Regions from separate parts of the Paenibacillus sp. 276b genome, predicted to be linked through region 3. Evidence: riboswitches for the same ligand, from Rfam matches in the RefSeq annotation. Region 3 holds a riboswitch; each other region holds the start of a gene.
What was found. Region 3 has a riboswitch for cyclic di-AMP ahead of BLV50_RS32030 (C40 family peptidase). Riboswitches for the same ligand answer to the same signal wherever they lie in the genome.

Region 1 (4,805 bases), on a different contig from region 3:
TTAGACATCGTTAAATCGCGCAATCGTTTGAAAATGGACATTATGGTATTCCTCCTAGTCGATAGTTCATCCTTGTATATAAACATACATACGTGGCAATGTTCTACTCGTTTCAATTTTAACAAAAAAAATCATAAAAAACGATTTTAGCCTACTTAGCGTACATCGAACTATTGAATCAGTTGACTAGTTTGGCACAGCTCTTCATCAAGCAGCTTCTCTGCAGTCTGCACAATCTCATCAATCTGCATGCGCGTAATTGCATCAAAGTGAATCCCCATAATCACGGTCACGGTTACTTTTAAATGTAGGGCAGCCTTACGTGCGAGCCTTTCACACAGCTCTTGCTCTTTATGCCCCGGAATATGCATCGTAGCCCCGCTTACCTTCTCACGGTCCGGATAAAATGTCGCTACTGCTCCAATATGTGATCTGCCTCCAGTTACCATAAACACCTTGTCTTCCCCTGCCTCAATCACCTGTAAACGAACGGAATTTAAGTCGTATGTACTCATCCTGCTCCACCTGTCCTTTTCTATTTATATATGGTGGAATTATGGCTCCAATTTAATAAATCAGCAATGAAACATCTCACATTATGCATAAATACGGATGGCCCCGGGCATACCAAAGAGAACGCAATTTGGGAAAAGGAGGCACTAACATGCGTATACGCCTCATAATGTTATCCATCATGGTCATTCTTCTGGGAGGAAGTTACGCTCCTGCTCAGTTATGGGCTTCTTCAAGCCCGCAAACCGAACCTGCTTCGAAGTCTGATTCTTCCCAAGAAGAACAGTTGACTCTGGGACAGCTCAGACAGAAATATGCGGATACGTTCAAAACCAATGGCCCCTCGACAAAAAAGGTCGCACTGACTTTTGATGACGTACCTGATCCACGGTTCACCCCGCAGGTGTTGGATATTCTAAAAAAATACAAGGTGCGGGCTACGTTTTTCATTGTGGGACATCGCGCTGAGAAACATCCGGATCTAGTGAAACGCATGGTAAAGGAAGGGCATATTGTTGGCAATCACAGCTACAATCACCCGGAGTTCAGTAAGCTGTCCATGAATGCATTTCGCAAACAAATCTTACATACCGGGGATATTATTCGGAATCTGGCGGGGTACACGCCCAAAATGATTCGTCCACCTTATGGCGACATTAATGAGCAACAGCTGCAATGGGCAGCCAAACAACATTACAGCATTGTGAACTGGAATGTCGATTCCCTGGACTGGAAGGGCCTCTCCAAAGAGGAAGTCAAACAAAACATCCTGTCGGCCGTTAAACCAGGTTCCATTGTTCTGCAACATGCAGGAGGCGGTGTCGGATCGAAGCTGAGTGGTACCATCGAGGCGTTGCCTGAAGTTATCGAGGAATTGCGAAACCGCGGGTACGAGCTGGTGACTTTGGACGAAATGCTGGAACTGCCAAAGGGTAAATAGGTCAAGATCCCTGAAGTTGGATATTCAAAAGGGTGTTCTTCCATCACATTATTGTGATGGAAGAACACCCTTTATTGTTTAATTTAGATATAGTTGGAGTCACATATGATGATGTGCAGCTACGCTTTGATTTTATTTCAAAATGTAAAGTTCAACATCCTGAATACCAAATGTGCTCACGGATTGCTTGCTGCCAGGAATAAAGATATCGATCTTGTGACCTTTAATGGCACTACCCACATCACGAGCCGTTGCTACAAATGCCTGTTTTGGCAGTCCTGGATGTGTATGACCTGTCACCAGTACCTTTGTACCCAATGGAATGATACTTGGGTCTACTGCAATGGTACCCAATTCAAGCGGATTACCGAAGTAATCCACGGCACCCCATCCTCCATTTTCGGAAGCGTCTGCGGAGTATGCTGTTGCTTTGACGTCGACAGCTTTGCTGTAATCAAACGTTTTACCCCAGGCTTGTACAACTTTACTATCTGCATTAACGTCAAGGCTTGCGGCAGTTACCGTTTTGGCCTCCGTTTTAGCTGCTGCAGCAGAAGCTGTGTTCGTTGTTTTACCAGGGATCGTAATTTTCAAACCACCATAAATGTTGTAAGCTGAAATGTCATTGTTAGCTTTAATAAGAGCGTTAAGTCCAACTCCATATTGTTTGGATAAGGTGTAGAAGGTATCCCCCTCTTTGGCCACATGAACTGAATCAGCATGAGCCGGAACGGCCTGAATGAGCATTGCTGCTGTCAGCAAAGCTGTTGCTGTTTTGGCTATACGTTTCTTGTTAATCATGGTCTTCCTCCCTCATTATGCCTGCGAAGTTAGTTGTCGGATTCGGATGGAGGAAACCACCCTATAGGTTCAATTACATTAATAATTTATGTAGCCCTAATTCACCCCAAGCCGTGTGCAAATGATTCTTCCCCAAGCACACTCTGCATCGTTACATCCCCCACACTCCCAACTCCGGAAGTTTCGGCAGGAACAAATATATCACAACTTTGTAACCAAGAGTCGTAGTAAATGTTACCATCTGGCTAATTCACTTCAATATTTTTGCTGAATTCAAGCGACTTTTTCAAAAAAATGTCTATTTGAGCTTATATCGTTGATGACAGAAACGTTACTTTTTATGTAAATCCGTGCGTATTCACACGCAACAAAACAATCCCTGCCGACAGGTCGCCGACAGGGATCTATGAGGGAATAAGAATTCTCATCCACAGTATATATTTTGCATTTTCATCCAATTCATCCTAATGATGACTTGGATGTATTAGAGCACTTTAGCAAGGAAGTCACGTGTACGTGCATGCTTAGGCTCACCAAACACTTCAGCAGGTGTTCCTTCTTCTACAATAACCCCACCATCCATGAACAGGATGCGGTCCCCTACTTCGCGTGCGAAGCCCATCTCATGCGTTACAATAACCATGGTCATGCCGCCCTCTGCAAGCCGCTTCATGACATCCAGTACTTCACCGACCATTTCAGGGTCCAGTGCTGAAGTAGGCTCGTCAAACAGCATGACATGCGGCTGCATCGCAAGCGCTCTTGCAATAGCGATCCGTTGTTTCTGTCCTCCGGACAGCTGATTAGGATAAGTGTCTTTTTTGTCAGACAGGCCAACCGTCTTCAGCAAATCTGCGCAGATTTGTTCCGCTTCCTGTGCAGATTGTTTTTTCACTTTAATGGGAGCAATCGTAATGTTCTGCTGCACCGTTTTGTGCGGGAACAGATTGAAATGCTGGAATACCATCCCCATTTTTTCACGAGTTGCATTAATGTTGTGTTTAGGGTCAGTGATCGAAACTCCTTCAAAATTAATTTCGCCGGAAGTTGGCTGCTCCAGCAGGTTTAGGCAGCGCAAAAAGGTACTTTTTCCCGATCCGGACGGACCGATGACCACGACAACCTCGCCTTTGCCAATTGTTACGTTAATGCCCTTGAGCACATCGTTATTTCCATATGATTTGTGTAATTGTCTAACGTCTATCACTTGCACTCAACTTCCTTTCCAGTCGACCCAGCAGCTTGGACAAAATGAACGTCAGCACAAAGTAAATGGCCGCTGCAATCAGGAATGGATTCATTCCTTGGTACGTAATGTTTTTGACTACACTTGCCTGGTACATAATGTCCACCATACCAATAACCGAGATGATGGAGGATTCCTTGATAATGGTCACGAATTCATTACCGATCGCCGGCAACACCGCTTTGAACGCTTGTGGAAGCACAATGAAGCGCATTGCCGCACCTCTACCCATTCCCAGGGAACGAGCTGCTTCCAACTGGCCTCGATCCACACCCTGTATACCAGCGCGGAAAATCTCGGCAAGATAGGCACCACTATTAATGGATAGTGTGATAATCCCCGCCTGAAGCGGCGTGAAATTAATCCCCAACGTTAGAGCAAGACCGTAATAGATAATCATCAACTGAACCAGCATTGGTGTACCACGAATAACTTCAACGTAAGCTGTTCCGATCCAACGCAGAATTGAAACGTCATGCAGACGTAACAGACAGATGATCAAACCGATAATTACCCCGAATATTACACCGAGTGCAGACAGTAAAAGGGTGTAACCTACGCCTGTTGCATAAAAGCTTTTGTATTCCCAGAACACTTGAAAAATGTTTTGATCTTTTTTCACCTTGTCTGCCATCAACTGGCTTGCCTCGGTAACCAACTGATCGATTTTATTTTCGCTTTTCAGACGTTCGAGCGTTCCGTTCACTGCATTCAGCAATTCCGTATTGCCCTTACGAATCCCGATTGCCGCTTCGGCCTGCTCCTCATCCGGAATAGCCGGTGCTAATCCAATCACATCATCCAGATAACCGGCAGCCACCGTATCTTCAACGATCGCAGCATTTACACGATTGGTCTGCAATTGCAGCACGATATCAGATATTTTATCAAGTGCTGTCAGTTTTGCGCCTGGGATTCCCTGGCCAATCGTTTCCTGAATGGAGCCTTTTTGAACTCCAATCTTTTCATTTTCCAACTCCGCCATGGTTGGATATTTATCTTTATCCGCATTGCGAATCATAATGACTTGCTTTGATTTATAATAGGTATCGGAGAAGTCAATGCTTTGTCTACGATCATCTGTTGGCGTCATTCCCGAGATGACCATATCCACACGACCACTCTGCAACGCAGGAAGAAGTCCGTCAAAACCCATATCCTCTATTACAAGTTCTGCGCCAAGATCGGCAGCAATTTCTTTAGCAATCGAAATATCAAATCCGACAATTTGGTCTTTACCATCAATCACTTTATGGAATTCATATGGTGCAAAATCGGCACTTGTACCGAGCACCAGCTTTTTAC
Region 2 (4,805 bases), on a different contig from region 3:
GGTCCGATCTCAAGTGCGCCCTTGGACTCGTCCAAATCAGCTGCATTTACAATTTTGTTCAATATATTTTGATCGATCAGAAAGTTCTGACCTAAGCTCTTCTTGAATGAAAATCCGTGTCTTTGAATAATTTCTTTGGTTCGTTTGGGTGTTGCAATTTCTACGGTTTCTTCCATGCCTTTCATACGCTCACAATCCTTCACGTTCAATTTGCGATAATGCTTCGGAGAACTCTTCCCGGGTAATCTGGAATACACTCAACCGCTTGTGGAACTGCTTGCCATTGCAATAACCTATGCCCAGCAGATTGCCCATCTCCATACGACGTGCAGCAGCCTGTGGGTGCACAATCAGTCCCGCCGCAATCAGATCCTCCCAATCGATCAAACTTGGTGCGCCTTCATATGACGTGTGTACACGTGCTAATGCATGACGAATCGCCTCCGGTGAAGCGTTCTCCACTCCGATGTCGCCTTTGCGCGTAGCATCTGCCTCCGGAATGAAAGCATGCTTGCAACCAGGTACTTTATTGGCGATGATTTTACGAATACGTTCACCAGCATGATCCGGGTCTGTCAGTACGATGACACCACGTCTCTCTTGAGCAAGTGCGATCCGCTTTAGAATGCGCTGGTTGATGGCGGACCCACCAGTCTCGATCGTATCTGCCTGAACCGAACGTCGAATGGCTACGGTATCGTCACGGCCTTCTACCACGATCACTTCTTTTATCATGTTCCATTTCTTCCTTTCTAACGCAAAAAGAAGAGGAATATCCCTCTTCTCTGCCAAACGGCGGGGAGACTGAATTCAGACCCCTCCGCCGCATATTCCGCATGAATCATTCATGCTTATATTTTATAGCATTCCCATTTCAAAGTAAAACGATTTTAGTTCGCTTCCGGCTTCACCGGACCAATCACATATACCGTCTTGCCTTTCTTCCGTCCGAAGTTCAGGGCATGCTTCACACTATCATAATACACATCAATTTTGTTGCCTTTAATGGCACCACCTGTGTCTTCCGCACGACGGAAGCCAAGGCCCTCGATATACACCCACCAGCCAATCGGAATGATTTTGGGATCAACCGCAATGGTACGTCCCTCAGTTACCCGAGTACCTGAAGCTGTTTTTGTGCCGATACCAGGCTCTTCAGAAGAGTATGCCGTCATGGATACATTTTTCAAGACTTTTGAATATTTAAAAGAACTGCCTGAGACGGTAATTACTTTGCTGCCCGAAGCAGCGGTTTTCTTCGAGTTCGTGGTTGTTGCTGTTTTTGTCGTGGAAGTCTGCGCCGATACCGTCTGAATCACTGGCTCTTTCACAACAGGTTTGGCTTTGGTACCAATGGCAATCACTTTATCGACGCGATTCGTTGCGACCGATTTACCCACCATTTTTTTGGAGACCAATTCTCCATCCTGAAACACTTTTTCAATATGCTGTACAAGTGTGCCTTCTTTACCGCTCACAACGACACGATTGTCGCCTTTGTACAAGCTAGGGTCAGCCGTTTTGATCACTTTATAAGCAATCGGATGTTCCACTTCCACCGTACGCTTTGTTACCCGCACTACACGGATTTTCATATCCGCTTCAATAGTGGTTCCAAGCGCCGGATATACTTTGTCTTCACTTGCAATTTGAATACCTGATTTTTTAATCGCATCTTTTACCGATGAATCGGTTGTATACAGAGTCTTGGTGTCCCCGTCTGCCGTAATATTAACTGGAACGGCCCGCTCAATAACGATGCGGTCTCCATCTGTGATCGCCCCATTCAAGGGCATGGATACCTGATCGTGAGGGCTGACTGTGATTGACTGCTCCTCCAGCATTTCCTGAAGCATTCCTGTACGAGTCTCTACCGCTTGAGCTTTGCCATCAATAACCAGTGAAATTTGTTTCCCGGCCTGACCGTAAACGACTAACAAGATCATGATTGTAAGCGCAATTGAGAAAATCGCGATCAATGCCATTTGACGCAAGTTCTCATGCTTCCACCGCAACGCGAAAGACTTACTGGATGATCGTGACTCATGGGTCTCTTCTGGTTGGAATGTGCCCACTTCTCCGTCCTCCTTCATAGCCTCGCCGTCTAAAGTAATGCATGATGTCTTTGACGCGACTATACCAAATTTTCTACAGAACACAGATCGGACCAACATAATCCGGTTCTGCACCATGAATCAATCTTCGCAACATGATGTCATCCTCCTGAATACTTACCGTATGATGACCGTATTTCTTTTATTCAAAAACAAAAAAGCCAAAGAAAGAGTTTAAGAGGAACTCTTTCGTGGCTTCCGAATGATTCTGAATATCGGAAATTCATGCACGAGGTTGCCTCTCTTTTTCCGCTTGCGAGGTTAGCTGTCGGGTTCGGGCGAAAGAGAGCCGCCCTATCTCCGGTCATCCGCTCATGGCGGACGCCCTTGAATTCACCCCGAGACCCAAAGAAGAAATCAAATACGGCTTCGCAGATTCATACGCTGCTTTTGGGTCAGCGCATGTTGCGCATCGGCTGCAATCACCGATGTTTAAGCCCTATTGGTTCCCCCGCTCTCCGTTAACGGAGACTCAGCGAGACTGATTCATGAAAGTAATGTTGTTTCATCGGAAAGTGTCCCTTTGTTCATCCCCCGAACATCTGTCCAATTTTCCGCACAACAATTCACTGAAAAGATGATATCCTGTTTCTATGCATGTTGTAAAGCGTTGTTCAAGTACGTTTTTCTAAATATTTGGTTAAAATATTGTAATATTCTTGATTTATTTGGATCAAAAAGCAAATTAACTCCGCTTAACTCACTTTTTCACCCGTTTTGCTCGATCTTTTAACGAATCCCAAATCGTTCCATGGCATTTTTGGTCGTTATTGCTGCAATTTCCTCTACCGAAATGCCTTTAATTTCCGCAGCTGCTTCTGCAACCAGACGTACATGCGCTGTCTCATTTCGTTTTCCACGATAAGGGTGCGGTGTCAAATAAGGAGCGTCCGTTTCGATGAAAAATCGGTCCATAGGAACCTTCTCAAGTACCTCTTTGGGCTGCTTTGCATTTTTGAACGTGATTGGCCCTCCGAAGGAAAGATGAAAGCCTAAATCCAGACACATTTTCGCCGTTTCCCAGCTGCCAGAGAAGGAATGCATGACACCGCCTACTTCTCCAGCTTTCTCTTCACGCAGAATCTTTACAATATCCTCATGCGCATCCCGGTTGTGAATGACAATCGGCATATTCAACTCACGGGCAAGACCAATCTGTTGTCGTAATACGCGATGTTGAACCTCTTTCGGTGAAGTGTCCCAGTAATAGTCTAGACCAATTTCACCGATGGCTACCACTTTTTCATGCTTGCATAAAGATGCAATCCATTCCAGATCACCCTCTTGCATTGTGATTGCATCCACTGGGTGCCAGCCTACGGCAGCATATATAAAATCATAGGTTTCAGCCAGCTTCATCGTGGTTGGAATGGTCCCCCGGTTAAAGCCCACATTAATCATGCGACCAACGCCTGCATCCACAGCACGCTGAATCATTTCCTCGCGGTCCTCGTCGAATTGTGGTGCATCCAGGTGTGTATGTGTGTCGAACAACATCATGCTGTATTTCTCCCTTCATGTCGAATAAACGACTATCTCTTTTTAATCCATCCTGCAGTCTTAACCAGAACATAACTATTACTAAATTGGATCATGTTTTTTTATATTTCTTTCATTGTTTGTTGAGCACAACATGTAGAACGAACAAGTTCCTTCATATCTATATGTGCTCATTTTTAGGCAATCGGGTTGTATTCTAATTACTTTGATTACAAAATTATGTCGATCTACATGTACTCTCCATTAAAGCAGATTACTGTATCATGAAAAATAGCTCTTTTCGAAAGCTTTTTTGCATCATGATTCTTGAACAGCATTGCGCATCATTTAATGGGAGAAATAGGGGCGTATATGAGACGGTAATTCATGAACAATCGCATCCACCTTATTTTGCGGATAATACAAATGATGCTTTCCACGATGAAGACCACTGATTGAACGGACAATGTCGGACACCTCTGACAACTCATGTAACTTGTCTTGCCGATCAAGCAGCAGAATCTGCTTGTCCGTGGATTCATCCGGACGAAACACATCATACGGATTATCCGTTGGAAAATCAATTTCAAGATCATACTCGGGATTGAGACCGGCTACAGTGAAGGCTTCCCGAATCTCTTCAATCATGTTTACGTCGATCTGTTCAATCTCTACATACTTATATAATTTGCGATCTATAAATCGTTCGCATAACTCACTCAGAACAGCATCGTCCTCTTTACGCCACTGCATAAATGCCGTCTGAATCAAAGCTTCGTCCAGTTGTAAATATTCATCCACCGATAGATCTCCAGCGAATAACTGGGGTAGTGGATCAATCATGAAGCGGAATTGAAAACCTTGCTGTATGAGACTTTTTGCCCGCTTAAATATTTGCCGCAATATAATTTCCGAACTTCGGGTAACTGGATGAAAGTAAATTTGCCAGTACATCTGGTACCTGGACATCAAGTAATCCTCCACGGCGTGCATGCCCGACTCCTTGACCACAATTCGTCCGTGATATGGACGCAGCATACGCAAGATACGGTCAAGGTCAATCGTCCCATAGTTTACACCTGTAAAGTAGGCATCCCGAAGCAAGTAATCCATGCGGTCCGCATCTAGCGGACTGGTAACCAAATTAACAACAATAGGTTGCTCATACGTTTTTTGAATAACAGAAGCCACTTTCTCGGGAAAATCAGGAGC
Region 3 (4,805 bases):
AAAATTTTTGCCCGCATGGGAACAGCAGATAATTTCGTTATGGCAGGTCAGTGGTTCCCTAAACTTAGCGTATATGAGCCAGTAGGCACACGAGGTCAAACGACCGAAGGCTGGAATCTGCATCAGTATCACGGTAATTCAGAGTTTTACGCCGATTTCGGTATCTATAGTGTGCGTATTCGGGTACCGGAAACATACAAAGTAGCTGCTACTGGATTCCCAACCCAGCAAGCGGTTGTGAAGAACGGCGAAAAAGTATATCAGTTCTATGCCGATGATGTGCATGATTTTGCCTGGTCAGCCTCTCCTGATTTTGTTTATGCAGAAGAACCCTTCTCTGCTCCCAATGTGCCAGGCGTTCGAATCAAGCTGTATCTCGACCCTGCTCATGAGAATCTGAAGGAACGTTATTTCTACGCCGCCAAAGCAGCGCTATCCAATTATAGCAAGTGGTTTGGCCCTTATCCGTATTCCACACTGTCCATCGTTGTCCCGCCCAAATCAGGGAATGGCGCAGGGGGAATGGAATACCCTACCTTGGTCACCGCCTTCGGTGCAGATGATTCTGCTCCTGGCTACGATCTGGAACGCACGGTTGTGCACGAGATTGGGCATCAGTATTTTTACGGCATGGTCGCGAGTAATGAATTTGAAGAGGCTTGGCTGGACGAAGGATTCACCTCCTATGCAGAAGACAAAGTAATGGAACAGGAATACGGACTTATCCCGAATCTGCCCGTACAAGCTGGTCTCATTACTTCTCCAGCTTCACTGACACAGGACTCCTGGAAGTTTGATTCCCAGAATCAATATGCAGCAAACGTATACACACGAGGCAAGCTTGTATTACTTGGAATAGAACAACAGGTTGGTGCTAAAACGATGGAGCGTATTCTCTCGACCTATGTGAATAAATACCGCTTCAAACACCCTACTTCGTCTGATTTTCAAAAGGTCGTGGAACAAGTGACGCGTACATCCTGGACCGATTATTTTAATCAGTATGTATACGGCGATGGCATGGCTGACTTTGCAGTGGAAAAGATCGCAATCAATCCTATCCTGAAAGACGGCCAAACGTTGTACGAGTCATCGGTTACATTGCAGAAAAAAGGGAGTGAATATAAGAAGGTTCCTGTTCGAATTATGTTCGAAGATGGGAAAACCATGACGAAAGAATGGGATGGTAGCGAGGAGCGCATTACCTACAAACTGACCTATACTTCCCCTGTTTCCTGGGCTATGACTGATCCGCTATACACGATTGTGCTGGAGAACCATCATATGAACAATTTTCTGAAAGCCGGACTGGATGAGCCAACTAAATCCCGCTGGAGCATGAGCGCAACCAAAATTATAGAAGCCATATTCGGAAGTCTGTCATGGTGAGGTGGATACAGTGAAAGCGAAAATACGTGAAGGCTGGTTTCTCGTCCGTCAGCATATGTTCATTGCGGCACTCTTATTTCTCTATCAATTAGTATGGGGATACTTTCTTTATCGGATGGTGCAGTCAGCTGTGGTTCCGCTGCTCCTGCGTTATCCTGACCCTGATACAGGGGAACTCAGTACGATTTTATTTAAAATGGAGAGCCAACTCGGTCTGACAACGAATCCGGAGGTTCACCGCTATTTATGGATTTTAGGGGCTATGCTGCTGATACGGATTCTGATTAGCCCACTCATTCAGGCAGGGCTGCTCTACTCGCTCCAGCATTATAACCATTCGGAAGAGCGCATTCCATTCATTCGCGGTATCAAAAATTTATGGAAACCGATGCTGTTGCTCCACACCATTCGGACTATATTACTGCTGCTACCCGCTTATTGGCTCGCGCCAAAGCTCTATTCCATCTTTATGGAAGGTTTTCATTCCCTCCATCTGCTCTTGCCTGGTATTCCCTATGTTGCTGGTTGGATTGTATACGGGTGGGTTATCCATCATGTCCTACTGTACATGCAGTTTGGTATCTCAGCTCCCGATGGGGAAGGCGGAGCACGTGGTACGTTTCAAGCTATATGGATTGCACTACGCCAAGTCATCACTCTAATCGGCATTGCTGTCCTGCTGGGCGGCCTTCATCTGTTGGTCTTTGGTGCCTTTACTTCAGCTTCATGGTTACTAACCGGCTTAACTGGTCTTATACTACAACAAACGTATCCACTTGCCCGGTGCTTGCTGAGTCTGTGGAAAATATGTGCCCATTTCCGCCTATGGCAGTCCAACTCGGTCAAAGATTAAATTAAACGGTTAAAAACGGTTACCATCTCTATGTAAAGTTGTATTCTTCAAATGCCGTTAAACAAGCAAACCTCGACCTTTCCCCGTCAAAGGTCGAGGTTTTTTTTGTTAATTTTGTTGTTAAACGTTGCCAAAGTGATATACCTCTGTTACAATAATCGCAGTGAGTTTTTAGTAACAACTTTGTAATCTTTACCTTCATATTTGTAACTACTTAAAATTTAATCGTCATTTCTTGATTTCGCAGGTGCATAACTAGCATAGCCAAATTCCTAGCACCTGGGAAGCGGGGGAACCAGTTATGGGTGAATTGATCTTGCAACAGAGGGATCATAGGGGACCTTCAACCGAATCCTTAAGCTAACCTCGCAGGCATTGGAAGGGGTATATCTCTTGTTTAAGAAGAAATTAACCGCAGCTGTACTCAGCCTCACATTCGCATTATCGCTTGGAGCAGGCAGCGCATTCGCAGATTCGAAAATGGACCAAGTTATTGATTCAGCAATGGGGACTACATACAAAAGCGGAGGAACAACGCTTAACGGCTTTGACTGCTCTGGATTCACAAGTTATGTATTCGACAAGCTGGGCATTGATCTGGCTCGCCAATCGAGTTCACAATTCGACATGGGTGATTCGGTATCCCGGATGGAAATGAGACCAGGTGATCTGGTATTCTTCAATACAACGGGCAAAGGGGTCTCGCACGTAGGGATCTTTGTAGGGGATGGAAAGTTTGCACACTCCTCTTCTTCCAAAGGAGTTACAATCAGCGCATTAAGCGAAAGCTACTGGGCTAACCGCTATGTTGGCGCTAAACGCATTATGAGCACGGACGCATATGAGACATTGGCCATCGACTAGGGACAAGCTGAGCAACGTCATGCTGTAACAATAACACTACTGTAACGAAGCATAATAGAACCGTCTGGTACATTCTCCGCAGGAATGTATCCGGCGGTTTTTTTGTGCTTCGTTTCCTTTAATGCGTTCGGGATAGCTACCAAACCTAACTTTAACTTTTTTTAAAGTTAATTTTCATTGCTTCGTCCGTGCTCTTATAATGTTTTTACCCATCCCACTATAATATAAACGAAATTACCGGAACTTTTGTTTCACTTTTTTTGAAAAACGAGGACTTGCCAAATGAACGCCTCTTTTGTAGAGTGGAAACAAGCTTAGATATGGAATGACATATGTATATGGACAAATCAAAATCATTATAGCTTGTTCACAATGAGAGGAGCGTGCAGTTGTATGGATGAAGCCCCTGTGACGTTTCACGTTGTGCCCATGCAAGAAGAACACGCGGAACTAATCTGCGATTGGCAGTATGACCCGCCTTATAATATTTATAGCTGGCTGCCCTGGGAGCAGATGAAAGCACTTGAAGTGGAATTCGGCGATCCCCAGCTACGGAAAGAACAATATGCGGTGGTGCTGGGAGAGGATCAGCAGATTTGCGGTTTTGCTCAATACTTCCCGCTTGAAGGTGTAACCCGCATCGGACTTGGCATGCACCCCGATCGATGTGGTCATGGTCAAGGAACGGCTTTTGTCTCGGCCATTGTGCAGGAAGCCATTCGCCGGAACCCTACAAACGAAATTGATCTGGAAGTTCTGACCTGGAATGACCGGGCTATTCGTGTCTATCTCAAAGCCGGATTTGTTACGCAGGATACATACGAACGACAGACACCGAGTGGTTTGAAACCTTTTTACTGTATGGTCTATGAAGGTCCTCGCGAATAACTAGGGCTTAAAATCACCCCAAAAAGTCCCCGGTTATGTGATTAGTTCAAAAAATTACCACAAAATGCTATGATGTCACTACAGGTTCCGTTATAATGATATGGATAGTTTCAAGTTAGATGATCTTTCATTCTGGAGGGGACATAAGGGATGCACAAATGGATCATGAGCGGGGTATTTTTTGCAGCGTGCGCTTTAGCTATTGTACTAATGTTTACGCTTCCAGGGAAAGAGGAAGTTGCAGAAGAAGCGAAACCGACGATGCCGCAAGTTACAATGGATGCAGGACAGGCTGAGGCACTGGTCAAAGCAAACTGTATTACCTGCCACGGTGATCAGCTTCAAGGGGGCATGGGCCCTAGTCTGCAGAAGATTGGCAGCCAGGACGATGTGGAGAAGATTTATACGACCATCGTCAAAGGTAAAAGCGGCGGTATGCCTTCGTTCAAAGACAAGCTGAAGGATGAAGAAATCGCGAATATTGCGATGTGGCTGGCGGAGAAGAAGTAATCCAAGATGTTCAAGGCGATCAGTTTGTGGCAGGGGCATGTATAGAGAGTGTGATGGCTTCAATCATCCTCTGCTCTTTACTCATGCTCTAAACCACGCTGGCGCTAGACGCGCAACGTAGTCAACCCTTATTGGTAATACAGGGTTACTCGTTTTATCAATGGTCATACAGACAAGAGGCTCTTACTCTCCCGTACTGGGAAGTAAGAGCCTCTTGGTCATTTCAGGGATGCTCCGATGAAAACATCCACCATGCTATGGCTAAATAGATGCATTAGCGTATCCTTCCAGCCTGCCTCTG
Region 4 (4,805 bases), on a different contig from region 3:
AAAATGATATTAAGAAAAATGCTTTACTTTTAAACATGAACCGGGTATAATCAATTTTGTTGCCGATTATTTACGACATGCGGTCGTGGTGGAATGGCAGACACGCTATCTTGAGGGGGTAGTGGGTGTATACCCGTGGAGGTTCGAGTCCTCTCGACCGCATGATAAGAACGATAAAGAAGAAGCTTCCCGTATGGGAAGCTTCTTCTTTTTTTGTTTTATTTACAGTACAGATGGGCCAGACAAAAAAAGGTCACCCGTTTCCCCTGAATGCATGCTCATTCTGTCTGCTGGGGTCGGATGGCCTTTACTTGTTATTTAAGCAATTCTTTGATGTCCGCTTCAATTTTATCAGGTGTTGTTTTGGGAGCATACCGTTTCAGAACACGTCCGTTCTGATCCACAAGGAATTTGGTGAAGTTCCATTTGATGGCTTTGGAGCCGAGTACGCCTGGTGCTTCTTTGGTAAGGTGCTGGAATAGAGGGTGAGCGCTTGAACCATTCACATCGATCTTCTCAAACATCGGGAAGCTAACACGATAGTTCATCTGGCAGAACTCGGCAATATCATCAGAAGAGCCTTTTTCCTGTGCAAACTGGTTGCTTGGAAAACCAAGAACTTCGAATGGGGAGTCTTTAAACTTATCCTGAAGCTCTTGCAGACCTTTGAATTGAGGTGTGAGGCCGCATTGGCTTGCTGTATTCACGATAAGCAGTACTTTGTCACGATAGTTGGACATTTCAACTTCCTGACCGCGAAGGGTGTTTACTTTGTAGTCGTAGACTGACATGAAAATCGCCTCCATTTCATATTCTTCTTTCTTCTATTATATTGATTACAATTAAATAATGCAAAATTAATATTGCTTTTTTAACTCAATTTGAAGCTGTCGTGTATGATCTGTGACTGATTTGCTACCTGAATTTCGCTAAAGAGAGAATTAGAGAGCTTTGATGAGATGGGTAGAGAATGGATACGTTGTAAGCGCTATTATTGATGTGAAATGGCAAAAATCCGTCGATTCGGTGATCTGCGCAGACTTTACACCAATATGGCACGGGTGTATGATTCATATCGTAATTCCAATTTAAATTAAATTTTACATGAAAAACGAAACAAACGATAATATCGCTCTGATTAATGATTATAAAAGAACGATGTTTTAATCGCTGAGTTTCCATTCATTCATGGGTGGGAAACGGGGGAACCAACAGGATGAACTGTCCAAGACAGTAGGCATCCATGGGGTGAATTTTCCGGTGACAGCCGGAAATAGGGCGACTCTCGCGCCCGAATCCGTCAGCTAACCTCGTAAGCGTTAAAGGGAGAGGCAACAAGCCGTACGCTGGTTCATAGTGTCTTTTTGCTATGGATTATTGAAGAAGCGTCCGGGAGGCCTTGGTCCCCCACGCTTCTTTTTTGTTGTCTTTTCACGCCAAGGGAGGAACGAATGATGGATAAAGAGATGATCTTAGTGACTGCTCCAAATGAAGCAGGACGTAAATTTATCAAATTGCTGATGTACAAAAAAATGCCGTTTGCCGTTCTGACCAACAGTGCAGGGGAAGAGCGCAGGCTCCGGAGAATCGGTGTGGAGCATGTCATTCGCATGAACACAGCTGCTGCTCAGAAATGGTTTTTGCCGCAAGGTAGTGTCGGCAATGTTTTTATTTTTGAAAATAGCCTAAACCTGACCTGTCGATATTTGCAGATCTGCCGCTCCTGGACATCCAAGTCCCTGTGTGTCATTACGGAACAAAGCCACCCCAAAGGGATCTATCGGGGAATGGGAGCAGACCGTATTGTATATTCCTTGAATGGGGAAGTTGGGTTTCTACTGAATGGCTAGTGGCTAGTACTATTCCTGTGATTGATCCAGTGTCAGCTGCCTGTTATAATTGAAATCATAAATAAACGGAATCTTGAGGAGACTCATGCATGATGGTGGGTCTTCTTTTTTATGGTTTGGGAAATAGGGATATGGATTTCCTGTGGCTAACGAGGAGGAATAGGCGTGCCGGATGTACGTGGAATACAATGGTTGTTCTTTGATGTGGGGGATACGCTCGTGGACGAATGGGAGCCGGTAGATGATATTATCGGTCAGTTCGTTCGTGAAGCTTGTGCGCTTGGTTATCAGGTGGAGATGCAGACGGTGCGAGATATATTTGCCGCCTCCTACCGAAATTACGAGCAATGGCCGATGAAATTGGCTATTCGTACCCTTATCAGCGATGAGGGGCACCGGGAACAGATACAGGAGAAGCTGAAGTTCCGCAAAGAGCTTGAGCGCCCCTTTGCGTCAGCCGACGCTGTTCTCCAGACGTTGTCGCAACACTATAAGATTGGTATCATTGCCAATCAGAGTCCGGGGACGGAAAATCGGCTGGATAGCTACGGCTTGCGCAAGTATGTGGATGTGCTGGCCTGTTCGGCTGAAGAAGGAGTGTCCAAGCCTGATCCTGAATTGTATGCTGTAGCGTTGAAACAGGCGGGATGCAAACCTGAGGAAGCGGTCATGATCGGCGACAGGATTGATAATGATATTATTCCGGCTAAGAAGCTGGGTATGCACACGATCCGGATTTTGCAGGGTTATGGCAGATTCCAGCCGGAGCTTGCGGATGCAGAGCGTCCAGACTGGACTATTGAATCACTGGAGGAACTTCTTCCTTTGTTAATGGTAACTCAAAATTCAGACAACTAAATAAGAGCAGTATTTATGATCTATTCGGTATAATTAGGCTGCTGCTCTAACATATAAAAGGCTGATCGTCTCAAGGGGTACGTTACTTGAGTTGATCAGCCTTTTTGAGTTAGACAAAATACGGCGTAATTCCGTTTAACCTAGAACAACAGAATGGTCTGGATAATCAGATACACATTCAGGACAACGATAACTCCGGCAATGATCCAGGAGATGATTTTGAGCCACAGCTTGTTGGCAAAAGCCCCCATGCTTTTTTTGTCACTCGTAAACATTACCAGCGGAATGACGGCAAAGGGTAGCTGCAGAGACAGCACAACCTGGCTAAGAATCAACAGTTCTTCTGTTCCGTGCTCTCCAGCAATGGCTGTTACGATGACGGCCGGGATGATAGCGATCAGACGTGTAACCAGTCGACGAAGCCACGCTGGAATACGAATGTTCAGGAAGCCTTCCATTACAATCTGTCCGGACAACGTGCCGGTGAGTGTTGAGTTTTGGCCTGAAGCCAGCAGGGCTACACCGAACAGGATGCTGGCGATGGTGGTTCCCAGCAGAGGTGTCAACAGATGGTAAGCATCTGTAATTTCCGCCACCTGGGTCATACCCGCACTATGAAACACGGCAGCAGACACAATCAGGATGGCTGCATTAATGAACAGAGCTAGCGTTAAAGCGATGGTTGAATCCATGGTGGAATACAGAATCGCTTCTTTTTTTCCTTTTGGCGTCTGTTCAATCTGACGGGTCTGCACAATGGAAGAATGCAGATACAGATTATGGGGCATGACGGTTGCACCGATAATCCCGATGGCGATGTAGAGCATAGCCGGATTTTGCAAAATCTCGACATTCGGTACGAAACCATGCATGACGCCACCCATATCTGGTTTAGCGAGAAACAGGTCAATCCCGAAGCAGAGGGCGATGGTAGCCATCAGTACAATTACGAGGGATTCCAATGCGCGAAAGCCTTTATTTTGCAGCAAAAGAATGACCAGTACATCGACAGCGGTAATAATGACGCCGTATAACATGGGGATGTTGAACAGCAGCTTGAGCGCGATGGCTGAACCAATAACCTCGGCAAGGTCGGTGGCTGCAATCGCAAGCTCACACAAAATCCATAACACGATTACAACAGGCATGCTAAATCGTTCGCGGCAGGCTTGCGCCAAATCCCGTCCTGTGACAATCCCGAGCTTGCCAGCGAGAGACTGTAACACAACTGCCATTAAGTTCGAAATCAGAATAACGGACAATAACGTATAACCGAATTGTGAACCACCCGCAATATCCGTTGCCCAGTTCCCAGGATCCATATATCCAACGGCAACGAGGTAACCCGGTCCAACAAAAGCAAGGAACTTTTTCCACCAAGCAGCGTTCTGAGGCACCTTCATGGAGCTGTGGGCTTCCCCGAGAGATGGGGCCATGCCCGCAGCCAATGGCTCATTTGAAGGAGTGTTGAACGGATTTTTTTTACTCATAATATAATCACCCGACTTTGAAGTATTGATATTCTATATGAAGAGGAACGGTGTCATTCCTTTGATTAAATTGGAACATTGAAACCAAAATCTTAAAAGCGTAATTAAACGACTTCACATATGTCTAAACGTTTATGTTGATACTTACATTGTACTCCTTCAATTATTTTTGTCTAGTGCAACTTTTGTGTATGAGGACAAAAATTACCGGAGAGTGAATTGTGCCTTAGTATATTACCCAACCCTGGATAAATTACCTGTGTTCATCCCCAATGCATGAAAAAGATAAAGATGTAAAAGCTGAATAAGGAGCAACAACGTTTCAAAATGAGCCAGAAGTTTAAATTGAATTGTAGGCAACAAAAAACTTAAAGGTGAAGGAGAGATTCTTAATGGAAGCTTTATATACAGCAACAGCGACAGTTAAAGGTGGACGTACAGGTTCGGTGGCTTCTTCGGATGGCGTGCTCAAGCATGATCTGAAAATGCCAAAAGAACTTGGAGGCTCCGGTGGTGAAGGAACCAATCCTGAGCAGCTCTTTGCAGCGGGATACGGTGCATGTTATGAAAGTGCTCTTGCCAATGTGGCACGCAAAGCAGGCGTGAA

Region 1: another riboswitch for cyclic di-AMP. It lies ahead of BLV50_RS08955 (3D domain-containing protein); the one in region 3 lies ahead of BLV50_RS32030 (C40 family peptidase).
Region 2: another riboswitch for cyclic di-AMP. It lies ahead of BLV50_RS31225 (3D domain-containing protein); the one in region 3 lies ahead of BLV50_RS32030 (C40 family peptidase).
Region 4: another riboswitch for cyclic di-AMP. It lies ahead of BLV50_RS13365 (HAD family hydrolase); the one in region 3 lies ahead of BLV50_RS32030 (C40 family peptidase).

Annotation. Positions count from the first base shown of each region.
Region 1 covers NZ_FNRR01000001.1:2,118,431-2,123,235, forward strand. Annotated here, with positions in the region: gene BLV50_RS08940 (PspA/IM30 family protein) at 1-41, opposite strand, end outside; gene BLV50_RS08945 (prenylated flavin chaperone LpdD) at 171-515, opposite strand; gene BLV50_RS08950 (polysaccharide deacetylase family protein) at 665-1,453, shown strand; gene BLV50_RS08955 (3D domain-containing protein) at 1,586-2,254, opposite strand; cyclic di-AMP (ydaO/yuaA leader) riboswitch at 2,257-2,453, opposite strand; gene BLV50_RS08960 (amino acid ABC transporter ATP-binding protein) at 2,739-3,461, opposite strand; gene BLV50_RS08965 (ABC transporter substrate-binding protein/permease) at 3,448-4,805, opposite strand, start outside.
Region 2 covers NZ_FNRR01000013.1:13,466-18,270, reverse strand. Annotated here, with positions in the region: gene rsmA (16S rRNA (adenine(1518)-N(6)/adenine(1519)-N(6))-dimethyltransferase RsmA) at 1-185, opposite strand, end outside; gene rnmV (ribonuclease M5) at 190-735, opposite strand; gene BLV50_RS31225 (3D domain-containing protein) at 891-2,075, opposite strand; cyclic di-AMP (ydaO/yuaA leader) riboswitch at 2,349-2,602, opposite strand; gene BLV50_RS31220 (TatD family hydrolase) at 2,844-3,614, opposite strand; gene BLV50_RS31215 (HD domain-containing protein) at 3,942-4,805, opposite strand, start outside.
Region 3 covers NZ_FNRR01000015.1:27,827-32,631, forward strand. Annotated here, with positions in the region: gene BLV50_RS32020 (M1 family metallopeptidase) at 1-1,389, shown strand, start outside; gene BLV50_RS32025 (hypothetical protein) at 1,400-2,242, shown strand; cyclic di-AMP (ydaO/yuaA leader) riboswitch at 2,495-2,632, shown strand; gene BLV50_RS32030 (C40 family peptidase) at 2,636-3,106, shown strand; gene BLV50_RS32035 (GNAT family N-acetyltransferase) at 3,500-3,994, shown strand; gene BLV50_RS32040 (c-type cytochrome) at 4,145-4,504, shown strand.
Region 4 covers NZ_FNRR01000002.1:570,565-575,369, forward strand. Annotated here, with positions in the region: tRNA gene BLV50_RS13355 (tRNA-Leu) at 80-162, shown strand; partial or broken gene BLV50_RS33790 (hypothetical protein) at 271-336, shown strand; gene BLV50_RS13360 (glutathione peroxidase) at 315-791, opposite strand; cyclic di-AMP (ydaO/yuaA leader) riboswitch at 1,159-1,334, shown strand; gene BLV50_RS13365 (HAD family hydrolase) at 1,455-1,850, shown strand; gene BLV50_RS13370 (HAD family hydrolase) at 2,016-2,708, shown strand; gene BLV50_RS13375 (Nramp family divalent metal transporter) at 2,849-4,144, opposite strand; gene BLV50_RS13380 (organic hydroperoxide resistance protein) at 4,591-4,805, shown strand, end outside.